3 linked regions of the Algoriphagus machipongonensis genome follow. The protein of the gene in region 1 interacts with the protein of each later gene in a pairwise test. Links are inferred from orthologs where the notes say so. Each region holds a gene or a part of one and is shown in the gene's direction. Other genes may lie near its edges.

Region 1 (3,044 bases):
GATGTAAACCTGATCACAATCTTTCAATTGCTCCAAAGCTTGGGTAGCGATCGCCTTGACTCCTTTTTCTCTCACCTCTTTCGTGCTGAAATTTCTGATGCCATATTCTTTCATCAAGTGATTTTCAGGTTCTTCCGTATCCCTTACCGTAATAAATACGATGTCTTGTAGGTCAATTTTTGGGAATTCTCCTCCAATGTTTTTGATTTTTTCCCAATAAATCAATGTATCCTCATCTGGGGAATTTACCTGACAATCGATATTATCAGTTCTTCCACACATGGCTAGCGGCATCCCATGCATATTCCCCGAAGGAGTGGTAAAAGGCGTGTGTAAATCCGCATGTGCATCAATCCAAATTACCCCTAATCTCTTTTTTGGATCTGCGGCTTTAATACCCATTATTGTTCCTGCAGCGGTACTATGATCACCTGCAAGGACAATTGGAAACTTTTTCTCCATCCTTAGAGACTCAATAGTGCTATAGACATTTTTCAAAACCTGGTAGACACCATCGATGTATTTAGCATGTGGAAACTTGTTTCCTTTCCAGAGGTAATTATTTGCATCAGGAACATTGATCGGGTCAAATTGAGTGAAGAAATCTGACTTCTTATCCAAGCTTGCCACTTTGAGTGCATCAATGCCTAGGCTCGCACCACGAGTGCCAGCAGCAATTTCAGACCTGACTTCCACTAATCTTATATCTCTCATGCAAGTTTTGTTTTAGTTATATTGGGTCTTTTGAGGTCTGCAAAACTAGCAATTTTGCTTGAAAATCGTCTTGATTAAACAGGATGCTTTTATTTAAAATGATATGCATTTCATTTTATGGGGCCTCAATTAGAAAGATTAAGATTTCCGATATTGTATCTCCTAAAAAAATTAAAACTCTTTTATGAACCTGCCTTCGAAACTTCCTGATGTAGGAACAACCATATTCACCGTCATGTCTCAATTGGCCAATGAATCAAAGGCTATTAACCTCTCGCAGGGATTTCCAGGGTTTGATTGTGACCCTTACTTGGTGGATTTGGTTACGCGCTTTATGAAGGAAGGAAAGAATCAATACGCTCCCATGACAGGGATTCCTGAATTGAGAGAAATTTTAAGCGAGAAAACCAAGAGTTTATATCAGGTAGACTATAACTCTGAATCTGAAGTAACCATAGTTTCTGGAGCAACAGATGCGCTTTTTTCAGCAGTCTCGGCAGTGGTTCAACCTGGTGATGAGGTGATTTTGCTAGAGCCAGCCTATGATTCCTATGCCCCGGCTGTTAAGCTTTCAGGAGGGGTTGCTGTATTTGTTCCCCTCAATATACCTGAATTTTCAGTGGATTGGGATCGAGTGAAGGATGCCATAACTGAAAAAACTCGGGTGATAATGGTCAATAATCCCCATAATCCAAGTGGTTATGTTTGGACAAAGCAAGATTTAGATACCCTAGCAGGCTTAGTTCGGGATAAGAATATTTTCATCATCAGTGATGAAGTCTATGAACACATTATTTTTGATGGAAGAAAGCACCTTTCTTTGATGTGCCACCCAGTTTTAAAAGAACGAACATTTATTTGCGGCTCATTTGGGAAGACCTTTCATGTTACGGGTTGGAAGATTGGATATTGCCTCGCTCCAAAGCCACTTTCTATTGAGTTCAGGAAAGTTCATCAGTTCGTAACTTTCAGCACTGCTACACCTTTACAATTTGCTTTGGCTGAATACTTGAAAGATGAAAGAAAGTATCTAGACCTGCCAGGGTTTTACCAAAAGAAAAGGGACTTGTTTTGTTCTGGACTTTCAGAAACTGATTTTAAGTTTACTCCATCTCAGGGAAGTTTTTTCCAACTGGTCTCATATAAACATCTTTCATCAATTTCAGATTATGAACTGTCTGTTAAGATGTGTAAAGAAGTAGGGGTGGCATGTATTCCGATTTCAGTGTTTTTTAATCAAAAAGAAGATCATAAGATTTTACGTTTTTGTTTTGCTAAGTCTGATTCTGAATTACTGGAAGCCTTAGATAAGCTTAATTCTTCAAATTTATTTTAAATTAAAATACTGAAAAACAATCAGTTAAAACTTTTTTCTGATTAATACCCTATAAAAAGAATAGGGAATATAGGAAAAGTGAGATATTGATTTTAAATTTGAAGCATCATATACATAAACTCAGAAAAAATGAGCGCTTTATCTTATCAGTTTTCATCTTTGAATAATGAAGTAGTTTCTACTGAAAAGAACTATTCTAAGATTTTTCAAGAAGTAATTAGCCAGAATGATTTGGTGAAATTCTTTTGTAATAATTCTGGTGAGATAATGCAAGGCATGTTTCAATTGGAAAGTGGAGGCGAAAAACTATTCCCATTATTTAGAGGCTTGATAGGTTTGGGCAAACCTAACTCTTTGGAATTAAGATATTCAATTCAAGAAAAATCAATTTTCTTCACCTACCAAGTTGTTGATCAAGAGGAAGTAGACCGGTTTTTTACCCAAGTGGTTCTTTTGTTGCAAAAAGAAGTGAAATTTAAAGGGGTACTTAAAGAGGTGATAGAAAATCAATTGAGATTTAGATCAGAACAGAGCCTTTTACATCGCTCATTATTAGTTGATTAACTGAGCTAAAAGTTTTCTTTATAAGGTGATTAGGGCATTTCCACTTGGATTTGTCCTTTTTTCATTTGATATCATCAGAGAAAGAACAATTTTTGTATCCATAATACCACACATAACCAAGTTTAAAATGAACAGATACATTGATCTTATTCAACAAACTTTTGATTTTCCTACCAAAGAATTTCACGTTGAAAACAATGAATTATTTTTTAATGGTGTGAATATGATGGAGATCATAGAGGAATATGGTACCCCACTTAAGCTCACTTATCTGCCAAAGATTTCAGAAAATATTCAAAAGGCGAAGACCTATTTCAATAATGCAATCCAAGCCCACGATTATCAAGGAAAATATACCTATTGCTATTGCACTAAATCCTCCCATTTTAGCTTTGTCCTAGATGAGGCTTTGAAGAACGATATCCATATC
Region 2 (4,949 bases), 2.0 Mb from region 1 along the record:
GTGGTGAAGTTGATGAGGAGATGGAAGAATTAGGTAAATCCTATGTGGTTTACCATTTGGAGGACTATTTCAAGGAGGAGTTTTTTGAAACCAAAAAAGTGGTTTACATGCCCTGGGAGGATAAGAGGTAGTAAAGGTTTTAAATGTTTGAAGTATGTATTTCTGATGTAAAGCGATAAGATGAAAGTCAGAAATTCAAATGAATTTTTTTTAGATTTTTGGTGTGAGAAATCGAAAATTGACTATTACTATTTTTTCAATTTCTAAATTTTTTGCCGAGATTATTCAGTAATAGCTTTATCCGTTCAATCAGGGATTACTTGTAATTATTTTTTTTATTTCCCGACAATTAGCTCCGCTACTCTTGCCTCATTTCAGAGATTAGCGCTAATTTGAAGTCTCAATTCCCAAAGCTGTATGTATTTAATTTTTGATACCGAAACCACCGGATTACCCCGCGATTACAATGCCCCCATGTCAGATGTGGATAACTGGCCACGACTGGTCCAGCTTGCCTGGCAATTGCATGATGAGAAGGGAAATCTGATTTCGAATCATAATTACATTATCCGTCCAGAAGGTTTTACCATCCCCTATAATGCGGAGAAAGTCCATGGAATCTCTACCAAAAGAGCCTTAAAAGAAGGACATGACCTAAAGCAAATACTTGGGATTTTTGAAGGAGATGTAAAAAAGACCAAATATCTGGTGGGTCACAATGTCGAGTTCGACATCAACGTGGTCGGTTCGGAGTACCTGCGAGCAGAGGCTACCATGCCCCTTACCGCCGATCAACTAGACACCAAAGACATATCCACTGAATTCTGTGCTATCCCTGGTGGTAGAGGGGGAAAATTCAAATGGCCTACGCTGACTGAGTTACACCAAAAACTTTTTGGTAAAGGCTTTGGAGATGCTCACGATGCAGCCTATGATGTAGATGCTACAGCACGCTGTTTCTTTGGTTTGATCACTCAGGGTGTACAAGCTCCTGAAGAAGGGATTGCAATTTCTGAAGTGATCTATGAGGCTCCGAAGCTTGATGAAGCCAATTTTGCACAGGCAAAAGATACTCAAAAAGCTGCAGCCAAAGATGTATTGAAACAGGCAGGAAAAGCAGACATTTCAGACCTGACTGATATTCCTTTTACGCACCTACACGTCCATAGTCAATACTCCGTCCTACAAGCTACCTCAGAGATTCCTGCTATGGTAGCGAAGGCTAAAGAAATGGGGATGCCTGCAATCGCCATGACTGACCATGGCAATATGATGGCAGCCTTTCATTTTGTAAAAGAGGCACTATCCAACGATATCAAACCTATTCTCGGTTGTGAATTTAACCTTTGCCGGGACAGAAAAAATAAATCAAGCAAAGACGATGGTTATCAAACTGTATTAATCGCTAAAAACAAAGCCGGATATCATAACCTGGCTAAACTGGCTTCCTATGCCAATATCGAAGGATTCTATTATCTACCTCGAATTGATAAGGAGGTCCTTCAGCAATACAAAGGAGACCTCATCGCAACGACTGGTGGGCTATGGGGTGAAATTCCGTTTTTGATCCTGAATGTAGGGGAAACACAAGCGGAAGAAGCCTTTTTGTGGTGGAAAGAACAATTTGGAGAAGATTTCTATGTAGAACTTTGTAGGCATGGGATACCCGAGGAGGAAAAGGTAAACGAGGTGCTTTTGGAGTTTGCTAAAAAGCATGACGTTAAATACTTCGCCGCAAATAATTCCTACTATACAAATAAAGCGGATGCAAAGGCCCACGATATTTTACTTTGTGTTAAGGATGGGGAACTGGTAGAAAAACCAAAGAAATACATCGGTAAAAGAGGACGGGAATTCCGGTATGGCTTCCCAAATGATGAGTATTACATCAAAAGCCCTGAGGAGATGAAGAAGCTCTTTGCTGATTTACCCGAGGCTATTGAATGCACCGCAGAGATTACGGATAAAATCGAACCCTATAAACTAGCTCGCGAAGTTTTACTTCCTGCCTTTGATATTCCTGATGAATTCAAGCATCCTGAAGATGAAGTGGACGGTGGAAAACGGGGTGAAAATGCCTTTTTACGACACCTAACCTATGAAGGGGCAAAAAAACGATACGAGGAAATCACTCCGGAGATTGAGGAGCGCCTGGATTTTGAGTTAAAAACGATTGAAAACACCGGGTATCCAGGATACTTCTTGATTGTGCAGGATTTCATTGTAGAAGCAAGAAAGCTTGGGGTTTCTGTGGGACCGGGACGTGGATCTGCAGCAGGATCCGCAGTTGCCTATTGCACAGGCATTACTAATATTGACCCGATCGCTTACAACCTACTTTTTGAGAGATTCCTAAACCCAGATCGAGTTTCACTACCCGATATTGATATTGACTTTGATGATCATGGCCGACAAAAAGTGATTGACTATGTAATCAAAAAATATGGAGCAAATCAGGTAGCCCAAATCATCACTTATGGTACCATGGCTGCAAAATCTGCTATCCGTGATACTGCTAGAGTATTGAATCTACCTTTAGCAGATGCCGGAAGGCTAGCCAATTTGGTGCCTGACATTAAACTGAAAGCTTTATTTGGACTGGCGGGAAACAGAGCTGCACTTTCTGATAAATTAAAAGGTCAAGGTGAACTCATTGCCAAAGCTGATGAACTGATCCGAATTTCAAAAGGGCAGGATGAATCGGCTAAAACAATCAATCAGGCCACCATGCTTGAAGGTTCGGTCAGAAACCTGGGGATTCACGCTTGTGGGGTTATTATCACACCCGATGACATTACCAATTTTGTTCCGGTAGCTCTGGCAAAGGATTCTGACATGGTCTGCACTCAGTTTGATAACTCTGTGGTAGAATCGGCCGGACTCCTTAAAATGGACTTCTTGGGACTCAAAACCTTAACCTTGATTAAGGATGCTGTCAAAATTGTCAAGGAAAGGCATGGCATCGAATTAGATCCGGAAAAATTCCCGATCGATGATGTAAAGACTTATGAGCTATTCCAGCGAGGTGAGACGGTAGGAATCTTCCAATATGAATCTGCCGGAATGCAGAAGTACATGCGTGAGCTCAAACCGACTGTATTTGCCGATTTGATTGCTATGAACGCCTTGTATCGTCCAGGTCCATTGGAATACATCCCAAGCTTTATTAGAAGGAAGCATGGTGAGGAGCCCATTACCTATGATCTGGATGACATGGAGGAGTACCTCAATGAAACCTATGGGATTACGGTCTACCAGGAGCAAGTGATGTTACTTTCTCAGAAACTTGCTGGATTCACAAAGGGTGAGGCGGATGTATTGCGTAAGGCAATGGGTAAGAAGCTGAAGGATGTCTTGGACAAAATGAAGCCTAAATTTGTCAACCAAGCGGCAGAAAAAGGCCATGATAAATCCAAACTTGAAAAGATTTGGAAAGACTGGGAAGCATTTGCCTCTTACGCCTTCAACAAATCACACTCTACTTGTTATGCTTGGGTAGCTTACCAAACGGCCTATTTAAAGGCTCATTATCCTGCCGAATACCTGGCTTCGGTTTTGAGTAATAACATGAATGATATTTCGCAAGTAACCTTCTTTATGGAGGAATGCAAGCGATCTGGAATTCCTGTTTTAGGCCCGGATGTCAATGAATCCAAAAACGGATTTACGGTAAACGCTGAAGGAGAAATCCGATTTGGGATGGCAGCAATCAAAGGTGCAGGCTCAGCTGCTGTAGATGAAATCATCAAGGAAAGAGAGGAGAATGGTCCGTTTAAAAATCTTTTTGATTTTGCGAAGCGTGTCAACTCTAAAGCTCTTAACAAAAAGACCATGGAGGCACTAGCAATGGCAGGGGGCTTTGACTGCTTCCCTGAGCACCATAGACGCCAATACCTTGAAGCAGCGGATGGAGACCTGACTTTGATAGAAAAAGCAACGAAATACGCTCAAAAAGTACAACAAGAAGAAGAAAGTGCTCAAGTTAGTTTATTTGGAGGAAGCAGCGGAAGTATGGATATTCCTTTGCCTTCAGTGGCACCGATGGAGCCCTTCTCCCAACTACAGCAATTGAACATTGAAAAAGAAGTGGTGGGGCTTTATATCTCAGGACACCCACTGGATCAATATAGGTTAGAGATTGAATCATTTACAAATGCGAATCTTCCAGATCTAAATGATATTGACAGCTTTAAAAACAAGAAAGAAATCAAGCTAGCCGGATCTGTAAGTAGTTTTGCTCATAGAACTACCAAAAACGGGAAACCTTTTGGTACGCTAACGATGGAAGACTACCATGGTGGATTTACTTTTTTCTTGTTTGGTGAAGATTATGTGAAGTTCAAGGAGTATTTCATGACTGGATGGTTCCTTTTCATTACTGGTAGGATTGAACCAAAAAAATGGGCAGAGAATGAGCTGGAGTTTAAAATCAGTAATATCATGCTACTCAGCGAAGTACGTGGTAAAATGGTTAAGGGAATGCGGATTAATATCGATTTGGATGATTTAACTCTTGACTTGATGGAAAAATTAGAATCCATTACAGAGAAGTACAAAGGCGATGCAAAACTTTATTTTGATGTCATTGATAGAAAGGAAAATATTGCCTTAGAACTATTCTCTAAACGCTTCTCCATAGATCCAAGCGCAGATATGATCAAAGAGCTGAAAGAGATTCCAGAGGTGATTTATAAAATTGTCTAATCAGTTTTCATTTATTCTATCAATGAGTCATAGATAAAAAAATTAAATCCCTCGGAACTTATTGCCCATCAATACGCTTTAGCTCATATATTTGGCAAAAATTAAGCAAAATTAAAACTAAACATACAATGGGAAAATCAATTGAAATCACAGATGCAAACTTTGAGGAAATCATCAAATCAGACCAACCGATTTTGGTTGACTTCTGGGCTGAATGGTGTGGACCTTGTAAAATGATCGGTCCA
Region 3 (3,000 bases), 1.6 Mb from region 1 along the record:
CCTGGTAAAGATAATGTCTTAGGAGATTATGATTACCGATTGATTACCGCTACCAATGGTCATGGAGTAGATTTTACTGATAAGAATGCAGTAGATGATTTCCCATCTCCGGTAGTAGTTATCCCTAAAGGTGAGCCAGTTTTATTCAAGATTAGAGCAAGAGATGTATTGCACTCTGTTTTCGCTCCTCATATGAGATTGAAAATGGATGCGGTTCCAGGTATGCCATCTAGATTCTGGTTTGTTCCTACAAAAACTACCGCAGAAATGCGTGAAGAAACAGGAAATCCTGAATTCCAATACGAGATCGCCTGTACAGAAATCTGTGGTCGTGGTCACTTCTCCATGAGAAAAATCATCGAAGTAGTAGAGCCTGCTGAATACCAGAAATGGTTTGCAGAGCAACAGACTTTCATTCAAATGGACCCTGCATTGGCAGAAGGATATCAACCTGAAGTGAAAGAGGTAGCAGAAGTTCAATTAAGCGAAGGAAATTAACAAAATTAGAGATTATGTCAACAGCATCTATCACCAATCATGATACAGACGCTCACGATCATCACGATCACGAGCATCATGGTAATTTTGTGACAACATATTTATTTACTACTGATCATAAAATGATTGGTAAGCAGTTCTTGGTAACTGGTATTTTCTGGGCTTTGATTGGAGGTTTCCTTTCTATCTTGTTCAGATTACAACTTGGTTTCCCTGACATGAGTTTAGAATTCCTTCGACCTCTTTTGGGCGGATGGTTAGACGATGCAGGTAAATTGGACCCTAACTTTTACCTGGCTTTAGTGACAATGCACGGTACCATTATGGTATTCTTTGTATTGACAGCAGGTCTTAGTGGAACGTTCTCCAATTTCTTGATTCCATTACAAATTGGTGCCCGAGATATGGCATCTGGATTTATGAACATGTTGTCCTACTGGTTCTTCTTTGCATCCGGTGTGATCATGTTTATCTCTCTATTTATACCAACTGGTCCAGCCGGTGGTGGATGGGTAGTGTACCCACCTCTTTCTGCTCTTGAGCAAGCAATTCCTGGTTCAGGTTTAGGTATGACCCTTTGGTTAGTTGCGATGACTTTGTTTATTGCTTCTTCCTTACTTGGTGGAATTAACTATATCTCTACCGTTATCAATTTAAGAACGAAAGGGATGTCTTTCTCTAGACTTCCATTGACCATTTGGGCGTTTTTCTTAACAGCTGTAATCGGTTTGCTTTCTTTCCCAGTATTGGTAGCTGCTGCATTACTTCTTGTATTTGATAGAAGCTTTGGTACATCCTTTTATTTATCTGATATCTATATCAATGGAGAGGCTCTTCCAAACACTGGAGGTAGCCCAGTACTATACCAACACTTATTCTGGTTCTTGGGTCACCCTGAAGTATATATCGTACTTCTTCCAGCACTAGGTATTACTTCTGAAGTTATTGCTACCAATTCCAGAAAACCAATTTTTGGATATAAGGCGATGATTATTTCAATGTTGGGAATTACGATTTTGGCATTTATTGTATGGGCTCACCATATGTTTGTGTCTGGTATGAATCCTTTCCTTGGATCAATCTTCATGTTCTTAACATTGATTATTGCAGTTCCATCAGCGGTGAAAGTATTTAACTACTTGACCACTTTGTGGAAAGGTAACTTGATCTTCACACCTGCGATGTTGTTCTCCATTGGTTTGGTTTCCTTCTTTATCTCTGGTGGTTTGACAGGTATTTTCCTTGGTAACTCTGCTATTGATATTCAGCTTCACGATACGTATTTCGTAGTAGCTCACTTCCACTTGGTGATGGGGTCAGCTTCTTTCTTCGGAATGATTGCTGGTATCTACCACTGGTTCCCAAAAATGTTCGGAAAAATGATGGACGCCAAGTTAGGCTACATTCACTTCTGGTTAACATTCGTTGGGGTTTATATGGTATTCTTCCCAATGCACTACATTGGAATCGCAGGTTTCCCAAGAAGATATTACTCTTGGACAAACTTTGAATTTGCGAATATGTATACTGATTTGAACATGTTTGTTTCTGTTGCTGCCATTATCACATTTGGAGCTCAGTTTATCTTCTTGTTCAACTTCTTCTACAGCATGTTCAAAGGGCGTAAAGCTAGCTTGAACCCATGGAGATCTAATACATTGGAATGGACTACTCCATTGCATCCTGGACACGGTAACTGGCCTGGAGAAATCCCTGCAGTTTACAGATGGCCTTACGATTATTCTAAGCCTGGAGCTGAAGAAGATTTTATTCCTCAGACTGTACCTCTTTCCGCTACCCCAGAATCCAACTTGCCTCATGAGCAAGAGCAGGTTAAGCTTGAAATGGAAATCATGAAGGATGAGGAAGAGGTTTTGGTTGCAAATGAGTCAAAGCACTGAAAATAAAATAAGCAGCTTTCGCAAGATTAGTTTTCTAACTGTGATAGCTGTTTATTTCCTGATTTTGGTAGGAGGGATAGTCAGATCTACAGGATCTGGAATGGGCTGTCCCGATTGGCCAAAATGTTTTGGAAGTGTAGTCCCACCAACAAGTGTTGACCAACTTCCGGAAAATTATCAGGAAATATATCTCCAAAAGAGAATTGCCAAAAACAATCGGTTTGTGGCTACCCTTGAAAAACTTGGATTCGATGAAATGGCTGATGCCATTGCCAACGATAAATCCATTCTGATAGAAGAAGAATTTAATCCGGTTAAGACCTGGATTGAATATCTAAACAGACTAGTGGGAGTAATTATAGGTTTCTTTATCATACTGACAGTATGGAAATCATTCCCATTATGGAAGCTGGATCGCTGGATTCCAATACTTGCTATTGGCTCCTTAGTTTTAGTGCTGTTTCAGGGATGGATAGGTTCTCTAGTCGTTTCTACCAATTTACTTCATTGGATGATTACATTTCATATGATGTTAGCCATACTTCAGGTAGGCGTCATGATATACTTGTATCACCGGTCGGGAAGGTTGAGGAGCAAAAGA

The links.
Region 2: the proteins of ALPR1_RS12715 (region 1) and dnaE interact in binary tests that used the Escherichia coli proteins (3 or more experiments, as listed by UniProt). The link is inferred for Algoriphagus machipongonensis from one-to-one orthologs.
Region 3: the proteins of ALPR1_RS12715 (region 1) and ALPR1_RS06300 interact in binary tests that used the Escherichia coli proteins (3 or more experiments, as listed by UniProt). The link is inferred for Algoriphagus machipongonensis from one-to-one orthologs.

Annotation. Positions count from the first base shown.
Region 1 is NZ_CM001023.1:3,044,666-3,047,709, reverse strand. The notes cover bases 2-2,974. They hold ALPR1_RS12715 (methionine aminotransferase), read left to right. Parts: upstream 2-898; coding sequence 899-2,050; downstream 2,051-2,974. Other genes in these bases: ALPR1_RS12705 (arginine decarboxylase), read left to right, coding at 2,742-2,974; ALPR1_RS12710 (hypothetical protein), read left to right, coding at 2,180-2,614; ALPR1_RS12720 (arginase), read right to left, coding at 2-714. Also shown: more of ALPR1_RS12720, read right to left, coding at 1-1; more of ALPR1_RS12705, read left to right, coding at 2,975-3,044. UniProt on the Escherichia coli protein: Shows aminotransferase activity with methionine and histidine as substrates, and to a lesser extent also with phenylalanine.
Region 2 is NZ_CM001023.1:1,039,247-1,044,195, reverse strand. Bases 27-4,904 are described here. They hold dnaE (DNA polymerase III subunit alpha), read left to right. Parts: upstream 27-417; coding sequence 418-4,704; downstream 4,705-4,904. Other genes in these bases: trxA (thioredoxin), read left to right, coding at 4,815-4,904; rsmG (16S rRNA (guanine(527)-N(7))-methyltransferase RsmG), read left to right, coding at 27-131. In the rest of the region: more of rsmG, read left to right, coding at 1-26; more of trxA, read left to right, coding at 4,905-4,949. UniProt on the Escherichia coli protein: DNA polymerase III is a complex, multichain enzyme responsible for most of the replicative synthesis in bacteria. This DNA polymerase also exhibits 3' to 5' exonuclease activity. The alpha chain is the DNA polymerase catalytic subunit.
Region 3 is NZ_CM001023.1:1,460,083-1,463,082, forward strand. Bases 27-2,955 are described here. They hold ALPR1_RS06300 (cytochrome c oxidase subunit I), read left to right. Parts: upstream 27-512; coding sequence 513-2,399; downstream 2,400-2,955. Other genes in these bases: ALPR1_RS06295 (cytochrome c oxidase subunit II), read left to right, coding at 27-498; ALPR1_RS06305 (COX15/CtaA family protein), read left to right, coding at 2,383-2,955. Outside these bases: more of ALPR1_RS06295, read left to right, coding at 1-26; more of ALPR1_RS06305, read left to right, coding at 2,956-3,000. UniProt on the Escherichia coli protein: Cytochrome bo(3) ubiquinol oxidase is the terminal enzyme in the aerobic respiratory chain of E.coli that predominates when cells are grown at high aeration.